2 regions of the Mesorhizobium sp. M7A.F.Ca.CA.004.06.1.1 genome follow, and region 2 is predicted to be linked to the other one. Evidence: predicted binding sites of a transcription regulator. Region 2 holds the regulator's gene; the other holds the start of a gene.
The links. Region 2 encodes PhoB, which activates phosphate uptake and scavenging genes when phosphate is short. Its sites were predicted from a motif close to TGTCATNNANCTGTCAT; they were not measured.
Positions count from the first base shown of each region.

Region 1: a site for PhoB is predicted at 2,545-2,561, ahead of EN906_RS05385 (putative 2-aminoethylphosphonate ABC transporter substrate-binding protein). Genes of this name have one in related genera too.

Region 1 is NZ_RZPQ01000046.1:8,866-13,963, reverse strand. It holds gene phnY (phosphonoacetaldehyde dehydrogenase) at 1-903, shown strand, start outside; gene EN906_RS05390 (aspartate aminotransferase family protein) at 976-2,334, shown strand; gene EN906_RS05385 (putative 2-aminoethylphosphonate ABC transporter substrate-binding protein) at 2,734-3,759, shown strand; gene EN906_RS05380 (putative 2-aminoethylphosphonate ABC transporter ATP-binding protein) at 3,882-5,015, shown strand; gene EN906_RS05375 (putative 2-aminoethylphosphonate ABC transporter permease subunit) at 4,999-5,098, shown strand, end outside.
Region 2 is NZ_RZPQ01000136.1:16-9,046, forward strand. It holds gene pstB (phosphate ABC transporter ATP-binding protein PstB) at 1-772, shown strand, start outside; gene phoU (phosphate signaling complex protein PhoU) at 799-1,506, shown strand; gene phoB (phosphate regulon transcriptional regulator PhoB) at 1,523-2,212, shown strand; gene EN906_RS11225 (ROK family protein) at 2,229-3,476, opposite strand; gene xylF (D-xylose ABC transporter substrate-binding protein) at 3,747-4,787, shown strand; gene EN906_RS11235 (sugar ABC transporter permease) at 4,930-6,282, shown strand; gene EN906_RS11240 (ATP-binding cassette domain-containing protein) at 6,294-7,094, shown strand; gene EN906_RS11245 (CHASE domain-containing protein) at 7,222-8,850, shown strand; gene EN906_RS11250 (membrane lipoprotein lipid attachment site-containing protein) at 8,947-9,031, opposite strand, start outside.

The DNA of each region.
Region 1 (5,098 bases), on a different contig from region 2:
ACGCCGATGACGGCGCTTCTCCTGGCCGACATTCTCTATGAAGCCGGTCTGCCGCCCGAAATGCTGTCGGTGGTGACCGGCTGGCCCGCAGACATCGGCAACGAGATGATCACCAACGACAATATCGACCTGATCACTTTCACCGGCGGCGTGCCGGTCGGCAAGATGATCGCCCGCACCGCCGGCTACAAGCGCCAGGTGCTGGAACTCGGCGGCAACGACCCGCTGATCATCCTCAACGATCTCTCCGACGAGGATCTGGCCAGAGCCGCGGATCTGGCCGTCGCCGGCGCGACAAAGAACTCCGGCCAGCGCTGCACCGCGGTCAAGCGCATCCTGGTTCAGGAAAGCGTCGCCGACCGCTTCGTGCCGCTGGTGCTGGAGCGGGCGAAAAAAATCCGCTTCGGCGATCCGATGGACCGCTCGACCGACCTTGGCACCGTCGTGCACGAGAAGGCGGCGGCGCTGTTCGAAGCCCGCGTCCACATGGCCGCCGAGCAGGGCGCCGAAATCCTCTACAATCCGGGTCGTCAGGGCGCGTTGCTGCCGCCGATCGTTGTCGATCGCGTTCCTCACACATCCGAATTGGTGATGGAGGAGACGTTCGGCCCGATCATCCCGATCGTTCGCGCGCCGGACGACGATGATGCGCTGATCGCACTGTCCAACTCGACCGCCTTCGGCCTGTCGTCGGGCGTCTGCACCAACTCTTTTCCGCGCATGCAGAAATACATCGCCGGCCTTCAGGTCGGCACCGTCAACATCTGGGAAGTGCCGGGCTACCGCATCGAGATGTCGCCCTTCGGCGGCATCAAGGATTCGGGCAATGGCTACAAGGAAGGCGTCATCGAGGCGATGAAGAGCTACACCAATGTGAAGACATTTTCGCTGCCCTGGTCCTGACCGGGCGGCATTGACGGATAAGACAACCGAGGGAGCGTTCGCCGCTCCCTCATTCGCGTTTCGGAGACCATGATGGCCGCGATCAAAGAGCTTGTGCACACCGAAGGCGATTCCAACACCACAGCGGCTCGCGGCCGATGGGATGCCGGGCAGGACGATCCGCGGATCCGCGGCTTGCTCGATCGCGACGCGGCTGCCTTCATGCACCAGAGTCTGTCCAGCCCCTGCCTTTCGACCATCGCGAAGGCGCAAGGCATCTGGATCGAGGACACCGCTGGCCGCCGCTTCATGGATTTCCACGGCAACAGCGTGCATCACCTCGGCTACGGCCATCCAAGGCTGGTCACGGCGATCAAAAAGCAGCTCGATGAGCTCTGCTTTGCGCCGCGCCGCTTTACCTGCGAGCCCGCCGTCGAGCTGGCGGAGAAGCTGGCGGCATTGGCGCCCGGCGATCTCGGCAAGGTGCTGTTCACCACCGGTGGTTCGGATGCCATCGAGGTCGCGCTGAAGATCGCCCGCGCCGCGACCGGCCGCTTCAAGACGGTGTCGTTCTGGGATGCGTTCCACGGGGCCGGCTTCGGCGCTGCAAGCGTCGGCGGCGAGGCGACCTTCCGCTCGCACATATCAGGCCCGATGATGACCGGCACCGAGCACGTCGCACCCTGGGACGGCTATCGCTGTCCCTATGGCCACGATTCCCTCGAAACCTCGGGGCTCGCTTGCGCCAACATGATCGCCTATGTGCTCGGCCGCGAACAGGACGTGGCGGCGGTCGTCGCAGAACCGATGCGGGCGACGCCCAACCCGCCGCCGCCCGGTTTCTGGAAGCGGGTTCGCGAAGCCTGCGACCGGCACGGCACGCTGCTGATCTTCGACGAGATCCCGACCGGGCTGGGCAAGACGGGAAAATTCTTCGCCCACGAGCATGATGATGTGACGCCCGACATCGTCGTCCTCGGCAAGTCGCTCGGCGGCGGCATCCTGCCGATCGCCGCCGTCATCGCGCGCCGCGACCTCGACGTCACCGGTGGCTTCGCGATCGGCCACTACACCCACGAGAAGAACCCGGTGACGACCCGCGCCGCACTGACGACGATCGACATCATCCTGGAGGAAGGATTGGTCGAACGCGCGGCCGAACTTGGCCGGCACATGCTGGAGCGTATGCAGCACCTGATGGCGCGCTCGCCCCATGTCGGCGACGTCAGGGGCAGGGGACTGATGGTCGGCGTCGAGCTCGTCGAGGATCGCGATACGCGCGAGCCGGCGCGCGATCTCGCCGAACGCGTCTTCTATGCTTGCCTGGGGCAGGGGCTGAGCTTCAAGGTCAGCCAGGGCAATGTGCTGACGCTGTCGCCGCCGCTGGTCATTTCGAAAGCTGATCTCGATCGTGCGCTCGACATCCTCGAGACCGCCGTGCTGGCGGCCTGACCATGAAGGCCGTGCGCACCGACCGCGAGCTCGAATGCCCCGAAATCGACGCGGGCTTGCGGGCGAGGGGGGGCGATCTGGTGGTGACTGTCCGCTCGTCCGACCCGCGTTTGCGGGCACAGACAACGGGCGTTTCGTTCGGCTGACCATAACCGTCTCCGTGCCAATCGTGGGCTTTCGCAAGCGCGAAATAGCGGCCGCAACAGGCATGCGACAGTTCCATGACGACTATCAGTAGAAGTTTGCCTGTCATAAAATAAATAGATTTTACTTATCGATCACCAATCCCCAGAGTTGACCCAACGACGACATCCACAAGCGCTACAGGGCCGCAATGTCCACCGGCGCGATCGTCACAGTGCATCGCAGAATGTGCCAACAATCAAAGGGGAACTGAGCATGAAATCGCGCAACGCAACTATCGCAATGGCCTTCGCCGCGGCATTGATGTCATCCGCCGCCTTTGCCGAAACCTCCGAACTGACAGTCTATACCGCCATTGAAGCCGAAGATCTCGCCCGCTACGCCGAGACTTTCACAAAGAGCCATCCCGACATCAAACTGAACTTTGTCCGCGACTCCACGGGTGTCGTTACCGCCAAGCTGTTGGCCGAAAAGGACAATCCGCAGGCCGACGTTGTCTGGGGCCTTGCCGCTACATCGCTTCTGGTGCTGAAGACCGAAGGCATGCTTGAGCCCTACGCGCCAAAAGGCGTCGAATTGCTCAAGCCGAAGTTTGTCGACAAGGACACGCCACCGGCCTGGGTTGGCATGGACGCCTGGGCGGCTTCGATCTGCTTCAACACCGTGGAGGGCAAAAAGCTTGGCCTCGCCGAGCCGACCAGCTGGAAAGATCTTACCAAGCCGGAATACAAGGGTCACATCGTGATGCCGAACCCGGCCTCGTCCGGCACCGGCTTCCTCGATGTATCGAGCTGGCTGCAGTTGTTCGGCGAGAAGGATGGTTGGGCCTATATGGATGCCCTGCATCAGAATATTGATGCCTACACGCATTCTGGTTCGAAGCCGTGCAAAATGGCCGCCGCCGGTGAAACCGTAATCGGCATCTCGTTCGAGTTCCGCGCCGCGAAATCGAAGAAGGAGGGCGCTCCCCTCGATATCGTCATCCCGTCCGAAGGCATCGGCTGGGACATGGAGGCATCCGCGATCGTTGCGGGAACGAAAAATCTCGAAGCCGCCAAAACGCTGCTCGACTGGTCGATCAGCAAGGAGGCCAACGAGATGTACAATGTAGGTTATGCGGTTCTGGCTATGCCGAATGTCGCCAAGCCGGTCGAATTCCTGCCCGCAGATATCGAGTCCAAGATGATCGACAATGACTTCGAGTGGGCGGCCAACCACCGCAAGGCCATTCTCGACGAGTGGACGAAGCGCTACGACGCCAAGTCTGAGCCCAAGAGCTAGACGCAGAGCATTTCGACAGGGCGCCGTCAGAGCGGCGCCCTTCTCGTAACTCTTCCCGGATGGTCAAAATGAGACACGAACCCGTCGCTGATCTATCGGCAACGCTGGCCGAGGTGCATCCCATGACCGCTGCCGGCAACACGGCTTACCTGCGGATCGAACATCTCTGGAAGGCCTTCGGCGAGTTCCATGCGCTGAAGGACATCTCGCTCGACATCAACGAAGGCGAATTCATCTGCTTTCTCGGCCCTTCGGGTTGCGGCAAGACCACGCTGCTGCGCGCCGTCGCCGGCCTCGACCTGCAGACCAGAGGCGTCGTCCGCCAGGGGGGCAGGGATATCTCAACGCTGCCGCCGTCAAAACGCGACTACGGCATCGTGTTTCAGTCCTACGCGCTGTTTCCCAATCTGACGATTGAAAGGAACATCGCCTTTGGCCTGGAAAACACCAAACGGCCGCGCGCCGAGATCGATGCCCGCGTCAAGGAATTGCTCATGCTGGTCGGCTTGCCCGATCAGGCGAAGAAATACCCAGCGCAGCTTTCCGGCGGGCAGCAGCAGCGCATCGCGCTCGCCCGGGCCATCGCCACCTCGCCCGGCCTGCTTCTGCTCGACGAGCCGCTGTCGGCGCTCGACGCCAAGGTGCGCGTGCACTTGCGCCACGAGATCAAGGGGCTGCAGCGCAAGCTCGGCGTCACCACGATCATGGTTACGCACGACCAGGAAGAAGCATTGTCGTTGGCCGACCGCATTGTAGTCATGAACCATGGCGTCATCGAGCAGGTCGGCAGCCCGACTGAAATCTATCGCCATCCCAGGACGCTGTTCGTCGCCGATTTCATCGGCGAGACCAACAAGTTCGATGCGACGGTAGGAGCAGATTCGGTAGGCTTCGGGACGAAGGCTTTCAGATGCGCGCCGCACAGCTTTGCGAACGGCGAAGCAGTCGTCGCCGCCATTCGACCGGAAGACGTGATTCCACACGGGCCGGGTTCGCGCTCGCCTGGAGCACCCGATGTGGTGAAGACTTCGGAAAACCTGATCGAAGTGACCGTCGGTGAAATGGAATTCCTGGGTTCGTTCTGGCGCACCCGGCTGCGCGGCGGAGAGCTTGGAGACGAGATTCTGATCGCCGATTTCTCGGTCAACGCCACGCGGCGTCTCGGCCTCGCCGAAGGCGGAGCGCTAACGGTGGAACTGCCCGCCGACCGACTGCTTGTCTTCCCGCAAGGAGAGCGCCATGGCGGCGGCAACTGATATCCTGATGCCGTCCGGTCGGGCGCTTCGACAGTCGCTCGACAAGGACGAGTTGATCAAGCGCGGCCTGCTGGTCGTCATCT
Region 2 (9,031 bases):
CGCCAAGTCGAACGAAGTGATCAAAATGCGTGGCGACAAGGTCGGCGTGTTCTATGGCGAGAAGCAGGCGCTGTTCGATGTCAATCTCGACGTCCGCCTGAATCAGGTGACGGCGCTGATCGGCCCCTCCGGCTGCGGCAAGTCGACCTTCCTGCGTTGCCTCAACCGCATGAACGACACCATCGATTCCGCGCGGGTAACCGGCAAGATAACGCTCGACGAAGAAGACATCTACGACAAGAACATCGATGTCGTCGAACTCAGGGCGCGCGTCGGCATGGTGTTTCAGAAACCCAATCCGTTCCCCAAGTCGATCTACGAGAACGTCGCCTATGGCCCGCGCATCCACGGATTGGCCAAGCGCAAGGCCGACATGGATCAGATCGTCGAGTCGAGCTTGAAGAAGGCGGCGATCTGGAACGAGGTGAAGGACCGTTTGCAGGAACCTGGCACGGGTCTTTCCGGTGGCCAGCAACAGCGTCTGTGCATTGCACGCGCCATCGCCGTGTCACCCGAGGTGATCCTGATGGACGAACCGTGTTCGGCGCTCGACCCGATCGCCACTGCTCGCGTCGAGGAACTGATCGACGAACTGCGCCAGAACTATACGATCGTCATCGTCACCCATTCGATGCAGCAGGCAGCGCGCGTGTCGCAGCGCACCGCGATGTTCCATCTAGGCTATCTGGTCGAGGAGGGCGCCACCGACAAGATGTTCACCACCCCCGACGACAAACGCACCCAGGACTACATCACCGGCCGGTTCGGCTGAGCTCAGGCATATGAGGGACGAAGATCATGGGTGAACATACCGTTGCATCTTTCGATGAGGATCTGGAGCAGATCAGCCAGCTGATCCGCGACATGGGCGATCTCGCCCGCTCGATGGTCAGTGGCTCGACCAAGGCTTTGCTCAATTCGGACAATGCGCTGGCGCAGCGCGTGGTTTCCGACGATGCGATCATGGATGCCCGCCAGCGCGAGCTGGACGATCGCGCCATCACGCTGATCGCCAAGCGCCAGCCAATGGCCAACGATCTGCGTGCGGTGGTCGGTTCGATCCGCATGGCCGGCGACCTCGAGCGCATCGGCGACCTTGCCAAGAACATCGCCAAGCGCGTCGGCACTGTCGGGCTGAGCGTCACGCCGCACGATCTTTCGCATTCGATCGACGCGATGGCGCAGCTGGTGCTGATCCAGGTGCAGGGGGTCGTCGACGAGTATGCCGCCGCTGACGCGGCAGCGCTTGCCACGCTCAGAAACAATGATGAACGCATCGACGTCAAATACACCTCGGTGTTCCGCGAGCTGCTGACCTACATGATGGAAGATCCCCGCAACATCACGGCGTGCACGCACCTGTTGTTTTGCGCCAAGAACCTCGAGCGGATCGGCGACCACGTGACCAACATCGCCGAAAATGCCTACTATGTTTTGACCGGCACGCAGCTGCCAGCCAATCGTCCGAAGCAGGACGAGACGGCAATGTCCGCGCCAGCGGCATAACAAGGGTGACCAGCCGATGATCGCACCACGCATCATGGTGGTGGAGGATGAGGAGCCGCTAGGCGTGCTGCTCCGCTACAATCTTGAATCCGAAGGTTACCAGGTCGAGGTGGTGACGCGCGGCGATGAGGCCGAAATCCGGCTGCAGGAGAACGTTCCCGATCTTCTGGTGCTCGACTGGATGGTGCCTGCGGTTTCGGGCATCGAACTCTGCCGGCGCCTGCGAATGCGTCCCGAGACCGAGCGGCTGCCGATCATCATGCTGACCGCGCGAGGCGAGGAAAGCGACCGCGTGCGCGGCCTGTCGACCGGCGCCGACGACTATCTGGTCAAGCCCTTCTCGACGCCGGAGTTCATGGCCAGGGTCAAGGCGCTGCTGCGCCGGGCCAAGCCGGAAGTGCTGTCCAGCGTGCTAAAGGTCGGCGATATCGTGCTCGATCGCGAGTCGCACCGTGTCTATCGCAAGAAGAGCGAGATCCGGCTTGGGCCGACGGAATTCCGCCTGCTCGAATTCATGATGCGCCATCCAGGCCGCGTGTTCTCGCGCAGCCAGCTGCTCGACAATGTCTGGGGCGAGACGATCTACATCGACGAGCGCACGGTCGACGTGCATGTCGGCCGGCTGCGCAAGGCGGTCAACAATGGCCGTATGCCTGATGTCATCCGCACGATCCGTGGGGCCGGATACGCCATCCGAGAGGACTGAACTCCCTCGTTTGAACTCACGCCACGTTCTTGCCGCCGAAACCGGATCTCGCCTGCACGCCCGGCGCAAAAATCTCCTGATCGACGAAGATCAGCGCCCGCATGGCGCAGCCTTCGCGGATCAGCGGCAGTTCGTTCGGCTCGGTGTCGAAGGAAATCGATTTGGAATGCTGGCCGCCGGCGGTCTGGGCAATCGCTTGCCGCAATGCCGGCTCGATCAGGTCGAAGGCGGCGGCGCTGACACCGACCATGGCGACCGGCGCCGGATCGATCAGCGCGAACAGGCTGCCGAGGCCGTAGCCGAGCGCTTCGCCGGCCTTGCGATAGGCTTCCCGTTCGGGTCCGTCACCTTCGCGGGCCGCGGCAGCCAGGGCGCGCATGTCGGCGTCGCTGACATCGGCGACGGGTTCTGCATCCTCGCCCATCTGCCTGGCGTTGCGCCAGATGGCGTAATTGCCCGCATAGGCTTCGACGCAGCCGCGCCGTCCGCAGCGACATAGCGCGCCGTTCGGCCGATGGATCATGTGGCCGAATTCGCCGCCCGAAGAATGGGTGCCGGTGAACAATTCGCCCTTCAGCACCAGTCCCATGCCGATGCCGTGCGACAAAAGGATAGCGATGAAATCGTCGCGGTAACGATCGGGGTCGCGCCAGCGCAGCGCCACCGCCATCATGTTGCAGTCGTTCTCCATTATGGCAGGGATGCCGAACTCGTCTTCGAATATGTCAGCGAAGGCGATGTCGGTGTGCGGCGTGATCGGCGACCACAGCATGGCGCGGGCACGGGTGTCGGTGATGCCCTGGATGGCCAGCGCGATGCGGGCGATGCTGCGCACGTCCAGGTCGGGATCTGCCAGGCGGCGCCGCACGATGGCCGTGCATTCCCCGATCAGCGACTCGCGCGACATCGTCAGCGTGTCCAGCCGGCGCTGTTCCTCGGATATCACCTGGCCGGCATAGTCGATGACGGCGACGGAGAGGAAGTTCAGCGACAGCACCACGGTCATTACCGCGGCCGCTTCCGGATTGAGACTGAGGCCGACCTGCGGCCGGCCGCGTTTGAGCGAGCCGGCCTCGCTCGGCTTGCTTTCGGTCAGGATGCCTTCGACGATCAGGTCGGATGAAATCGCCGAGATGGTCGAATGGCTGAGGCTTGTGGTCGCGGCGATCTCGGTTCGTGACGGCTGTCCGGCGCGGCGCACTGCCGCGATCACCATGGCGCGGTTGCGGCGGCGCAGATCGTCGTGGCGGATTCCGACCGACATGTTCTTTCATATCCTCCCGGTCGCCGCGGTTCCTCCTGCCCCTGGAACGCTGTCGGTGACGCCGGTAAATACTGGCAGAAGCTGCATGCCGTGTCATTTATTTATTCCGAGACTCGAAAAAAACTCGAAATGACATCAAAATCCATCAGAATCGATGTTGACAGCGTTCGGGCGTTGGCCCAGTATTTTTTCGAGGCTCGAAAAAATAGAGCCTCTGTGCCGGCCCTCGGGTCAGTTTGGTCGCGCCATACGCGGCGCAGGGAGGATAATATGAAAAGATTCACGGCCGCCATCCTGGCGGGTGCCGCCATGTCGCTGACGCTCGCGTCTGTCGCGCAGGCGAAGGACAAGGTTGTCGGCGTTTCGTGGTCCAACTTCCAGGAAGAACGCTGGAAGACCGACGAGGCCGCCATGAAGACGGCGATCGAGGCCGCCGGCGACAAGTACATCTCCGCCGATGCGCAGTCCAATCCCGGCAAGCAGCTTACCGATGTCGAAAGCCTGATCTCGCAGGGCGCTAATTCCCTGATCATCCTGGCGCAGGACGCTTCGGCCATCGGCCCGGCCGTGCAGAAGGCGCTGGACGAAGGCATTCCGGTCGTCGGCTATGACCGGCTGATCGAGAACAAGGACGTCTTCTATCTGACCTTCGACAACAAGGAAGTCGGCCGCATGCAGGCCCGCGAAGTGTTCAAGGTCAAGCCGGAAGGCAACTACGTCTTCATCAAGGGCTCCGGTGCCGATCCCAATGCCGACTTCCTGTTCTCGGGCTCGATGGAAGTGCTCAAGGAAGCCATCGACAGCGGCAAGATCAAGAATGTCGGCGAAGCCTACACGGATGGCTGGCTGCCCGCCAACGCCCAGAAGAACATGGAGCAGTTCCTGACCGCCAACGACAACAAGGTCGACGCGGTGGTCGCGGCCAATGACGGCACTGCCGGTGGCGTCGTCGCGGCGCTGACGGCTCAAGGCTTGGCCGGCACCGTGCCGGTCTCGGGTCAGGACGGCGACCACGCCGCGCTGAACCGCATCGCCCTCGGCACGCAAACCGTGTCGGTGTGGAAGGACGCGCGGGAGCTCGGCAAGAATGCCGCCGAGATCGCCTCGCAACTGGCCGACGGCAAGAAGACGAGCGACATCGCCGGCGCCAAGGACTTCACGACGCCGGGCGGCAACACCGTCAAGTCGCTGTTCCTGACCCCGGTTGCCATCACCAAGGACAATCTCAACGTCGTCATCGACGCCGGCTGGATCAAGAAGGACGAAGTCTGCGCGGGTGTCGCCGCCGGCACCGTGGCGGCCTGCAACTGATCCGTACCACTTTGCAATATCTGAACGCCGCGGCCCAAAAGCCGCGGCGTTTTCTCAAAGAATTCTGTTTCCGCATCATGCGGATAGCTTCTAGGCTGGGCTCCGGCATGCGCGTCAGACGGCCAGCCGGTGGGAGGAAACCATGACCGATACGACGTCAAACCCGCAGACCGATACGGCGCGCGCGTCGGAACTCGGCGCCGTCGCCCGGTTCCTGAAGGCGACCGAGATCGACACCCGCATGCTCGGCATGATCGGCGCGCTGCTGGTTATCTGGATTGGGCTGCATGTCATTTCCAGCCTGCGCCTTGGCGTCAATCCGCTCGATTTCGACAGCCGCACCTTTCTCACGCCGCGCAATCTGTGGAACCTGTCGGTGCAGACATCCGCGGTTGCCATCATGGCCTGCGGCATGGTGCTGGTCATCGTCATGCGCAACATCGACCTGTCGGTCGGTTCCGCCGAGGGCCTGATCGGCATGGTGATGGGATTTGCCCAGGTGCATTTCCTGGTGCGCTTTGTCGGGCTCGAACTCGGCAACCCGTGGATCTGGGTCCTGGCACTGGTCATCGGCCTGGCGCTCGGCCTGTTGATCGGCGCTTTTCAAGGCTTCGTCATCGCCTATCTCGAAGTGCCCGCCTTTATCGTGACGCTGGGCGGCCTGCTGGTCTGGCGCGGTGCCGCCTGGTGGGTCACTTCAGGCCAGACCGTGGCGCCGCTTAACGCCACTTTTCAGCTGATGGGCGGTGGGCCGGCGGGATCGATCGGCGCGACCTGGAGCTGGGTCGTTGGGATCGTCGCCTGCCTCGCCGTGGTGTTTGGGCTGTTCAACGGGCGGGTGCAGCGCAAGCGTTTCCGGTTTCCGCTACGTCCGATCTGGGCCGAGGCGCTGCTTGGAGTCGTCACCTGCGGCGCCATCATGGGTGCGGTCTGGCTCGCCAACTCCTACCCCTGGCCGATCGGCATCGTGAACAGATATGCGGCCGCCAACAACATCACCGTTCCCGAAGGCGGCCTGTTCATCGCCCACGGTATCGCGATACCGGTGCTGATGGCTGTCGCCGTCGGGCTGGTCATGACCTTCATCACCAACCGCACCCGTTTCGGCCGCTATGTGTTCGCCATCGGCGGCAATCCCGAGGCGGCCAATCTCGCCGGCATCAACACGCGATGGATCACCATGAAGGTGTTCATGATCATGGGCGTGCTGGCCACGATTGCCGCGGCGATCTCCTCGGCCCGGCAGAATTCGGCCACCAACGTGCTTGGAACGCTCGACGAACTGCTCGTCATTGCAGCCGCCGTGATCGGCGGCACGTCGCTTGCCGGCGGATCGGGAACGATCATCGGCGCCATGCTGGGCGCCCTGCTGATGCAGTCGCTGCAGTCCGGCATGGTGCTGCTCGGCGTCGACTCGCCGCTGCAGAGCATCGTCGTCGGGGCCGTACTGGTCATCGCCGTGTGGCTCGACACCGTCTATCGCAAGCGCGTCTAGGAGGGCATGCCATGAATGACAAGACTGCTCCTGCAGCCACCGCGCTGATCGACATGAGGAACATCTCGATCGCGTTTGGCGGCATCCGCGCCGTCGACGACGCCTCGATCGATCTTTTCCCCGGCGAGGTCGTGGCGCTGCTCGGCCACAATGGCGCCGGCAAGTCGACATTGATCAAGATCCTGTCCGGCGCCTACAAGCGCGATTCGGGCCAGATCTTCGTCAACGGCGAGGAGGCATCGATCTCCAATCCACGCGACGCCAAGAAATACGGCATCGAGACGATCTACCAGACGCTGGCGTTGGCCGACAATGTCGACGCCGCCGCCAATCTGTTCCTCGGCCGCGAGCTGATGACCGCCTGGGGTACGCTCGACGACGTTGCCATGGAGGCCGAGGCGCGCAAGGTGATGGGCCGGCTCAATCCCCGCTTCCAGCGCTTCAAGGAGCCGGTGATCAAGCTGTCGGGCGGCCAGCGGCAATCGGTGGCGATCGCGCGTGCGATCCTGTTCAACGCCCGCATCCTGATCATGGACGAGCCGACGGCGGCGCTTGGTCCGCAGGAAACGGCGCAGGTCGGCGAACTGGTCAAGCAGCTCAAGTCCGATGGCATCGGCATCTTCCTGATCAGCCACGACATCCACGATGTGTTCGAGCTTGCCGACCGGGTCTGCGTCATGAAGAACGGTCAGGTCGTTGGCACCGCCCGCACCACCGATGTCACCCAGGACGAGGTGCTGGGGATGATCATTCTTGGCAAATGCCCGCCGGGCGCCATTCCAGGACCGGGTGCGCTGAAGATCGCAGCCTGAGATCAAGCCAGCTCGCCGTTGCCGGACACGTGATATGCCAGCCGTAAGGATGGCTTGGCCGTGGCATTGTGTTGGCACGGCGACTTGCCCATAAAGGTCCGATATCGCTCAGGGACCGCACGATCCGTTGAAGAAGCTTTTCCCGATCATCGCCTTTATCGCCGTCGCACTAATCAGCATGGTGATGGCAGGTTTCGCCTATTTCGCCACACAGGAAGCCGCGCGCATCAAGTTCGAGGCGACTGCCGACGACGCGCTCAACCGGATCGAGAGCCGCATCGACCTGCATCTGTCGCTGCTGCGCTCGACGCAGGCCCTGTTCGACGCCCGCAATGGCGATATTTCTCGCAATGAGTTCAAGGCGTTCTTCAACGCGCTCGATGTCGACAAGAATTTCGCCGGCTTGCGCGGCATCGGTTTCCTCAGGCTGGCAAAGACGGGCGACAAGGCGACGGTCGAACGCGATATGCTGCACGATTATGGCGTCAGTCATCCAATCTACCCGGATACCACGCAACCCTGGCGTACCCCTATCGTGCTGTTCGAACCGCTGGATCCATCCAACCAAGCCGCCATCGGCTACGACATGTTCAGCGAACCGATGCGGCGTGTGGCGATCGAAAAGGCGATGTCCGACGACCAGCAGCACGCCAGCGGGTTGGTGCAACTGGGCCAGGACACGGGCGCCTCGCAGACGTTCACCGGCTTCTTCGTTTTCGTGCGGCTCAATGTCGAAACCGCTCCCGACGTCATCAATGCTTCGAGATCCTCGACATCAGGTTTTCTCTATGCGGCCTTCCGGGCTCGCGATCTGTTCCAGACCGCGCTCAGCCGGTCGCCGCTACTGCCGGTCAACACCGAAATCTATGACGGCGATGGTGCCGTGAGCGGCGACAATCTGCTGTTCCGGTCGGAGACGCCGCCGGCTTCGACTTTCGGGGACAGGCTGCTGGTCACCCGAAAGATCATCGTCGCCGGACGGCCATGGACTGTCCTGTTCCGGCCGACAAGCGCCTTCTCGCAGCCGTCGTCGCGCGCCATTCCGGTGATGCTGGGGCTATTCGGCCTGCTGTTGGCGGGCGCCATCGCGCTGGTGGCGCGATATCAGGAGCGGGCCTATGAGGCAGCGTCGCGGTTGCACGAAACCACGGAAAAGAGCCTGATCGAAAAAGACCTGATGCTGCAGGAGATGAAGCATCGCATCAAGAATTCGATCACCAGGGTGCTGGCGATCGCGCGCCAGACGGCATCGCGGGCTACCGACGTCAACGAGTTTTCCGCATCTTTCTCGGCCAGGCTGCAGGCGATGGCAGCGTCCCAGGACATGCTGACGCGCTCTCGCTGGCAGAAGGCCGATCTTGGCGATCTCTTGCGCATCGAACTCGGCCAGGTGTTCGGCAAGGAGTTGCCCGAGGGGCTGCTGTCAGGGCCGCAAGTGCTGCTTGACGAAACCACGACGCAAGCGCTCGGCCTGACCTTCCACGAACTGGCGACGAATGCGCTGAAATACGGCGAAGCCGGCAATTCCGTGGGGGCACTGAAAGTGGATTGGTCTCTGGAGGGGCGTGGGCGCGACAGGACGCTGGCCCTCAACTGGCGCGAAAACGGGCAGAAGAAACTCGAAGCTCCCGCCGAAACCGGCTTCGGCACCAAGCTGATCGATCTCAACGTGACGCGCGAATTACGCGGTACGATCAAGCGCGACTACCAGGCCAATGGGCTGAACGTGGAAATCAAAATTCCACTCGCCAATTGAGCGCGACCTTCTCCCGAAAAGGATCAAGCGTCCGGACATGAAAAATCCGAAGGCCAGCAGACCAGCCTCCGGATCGACGTTTCGATTATCGCCGAATTAGTTGCAGCGAGCCGTGTAGATCCGGCCGCGATGATCGCGATATTGGCAATAGCCGTTGCGCAGATTGCGCACCAGCAGGCCG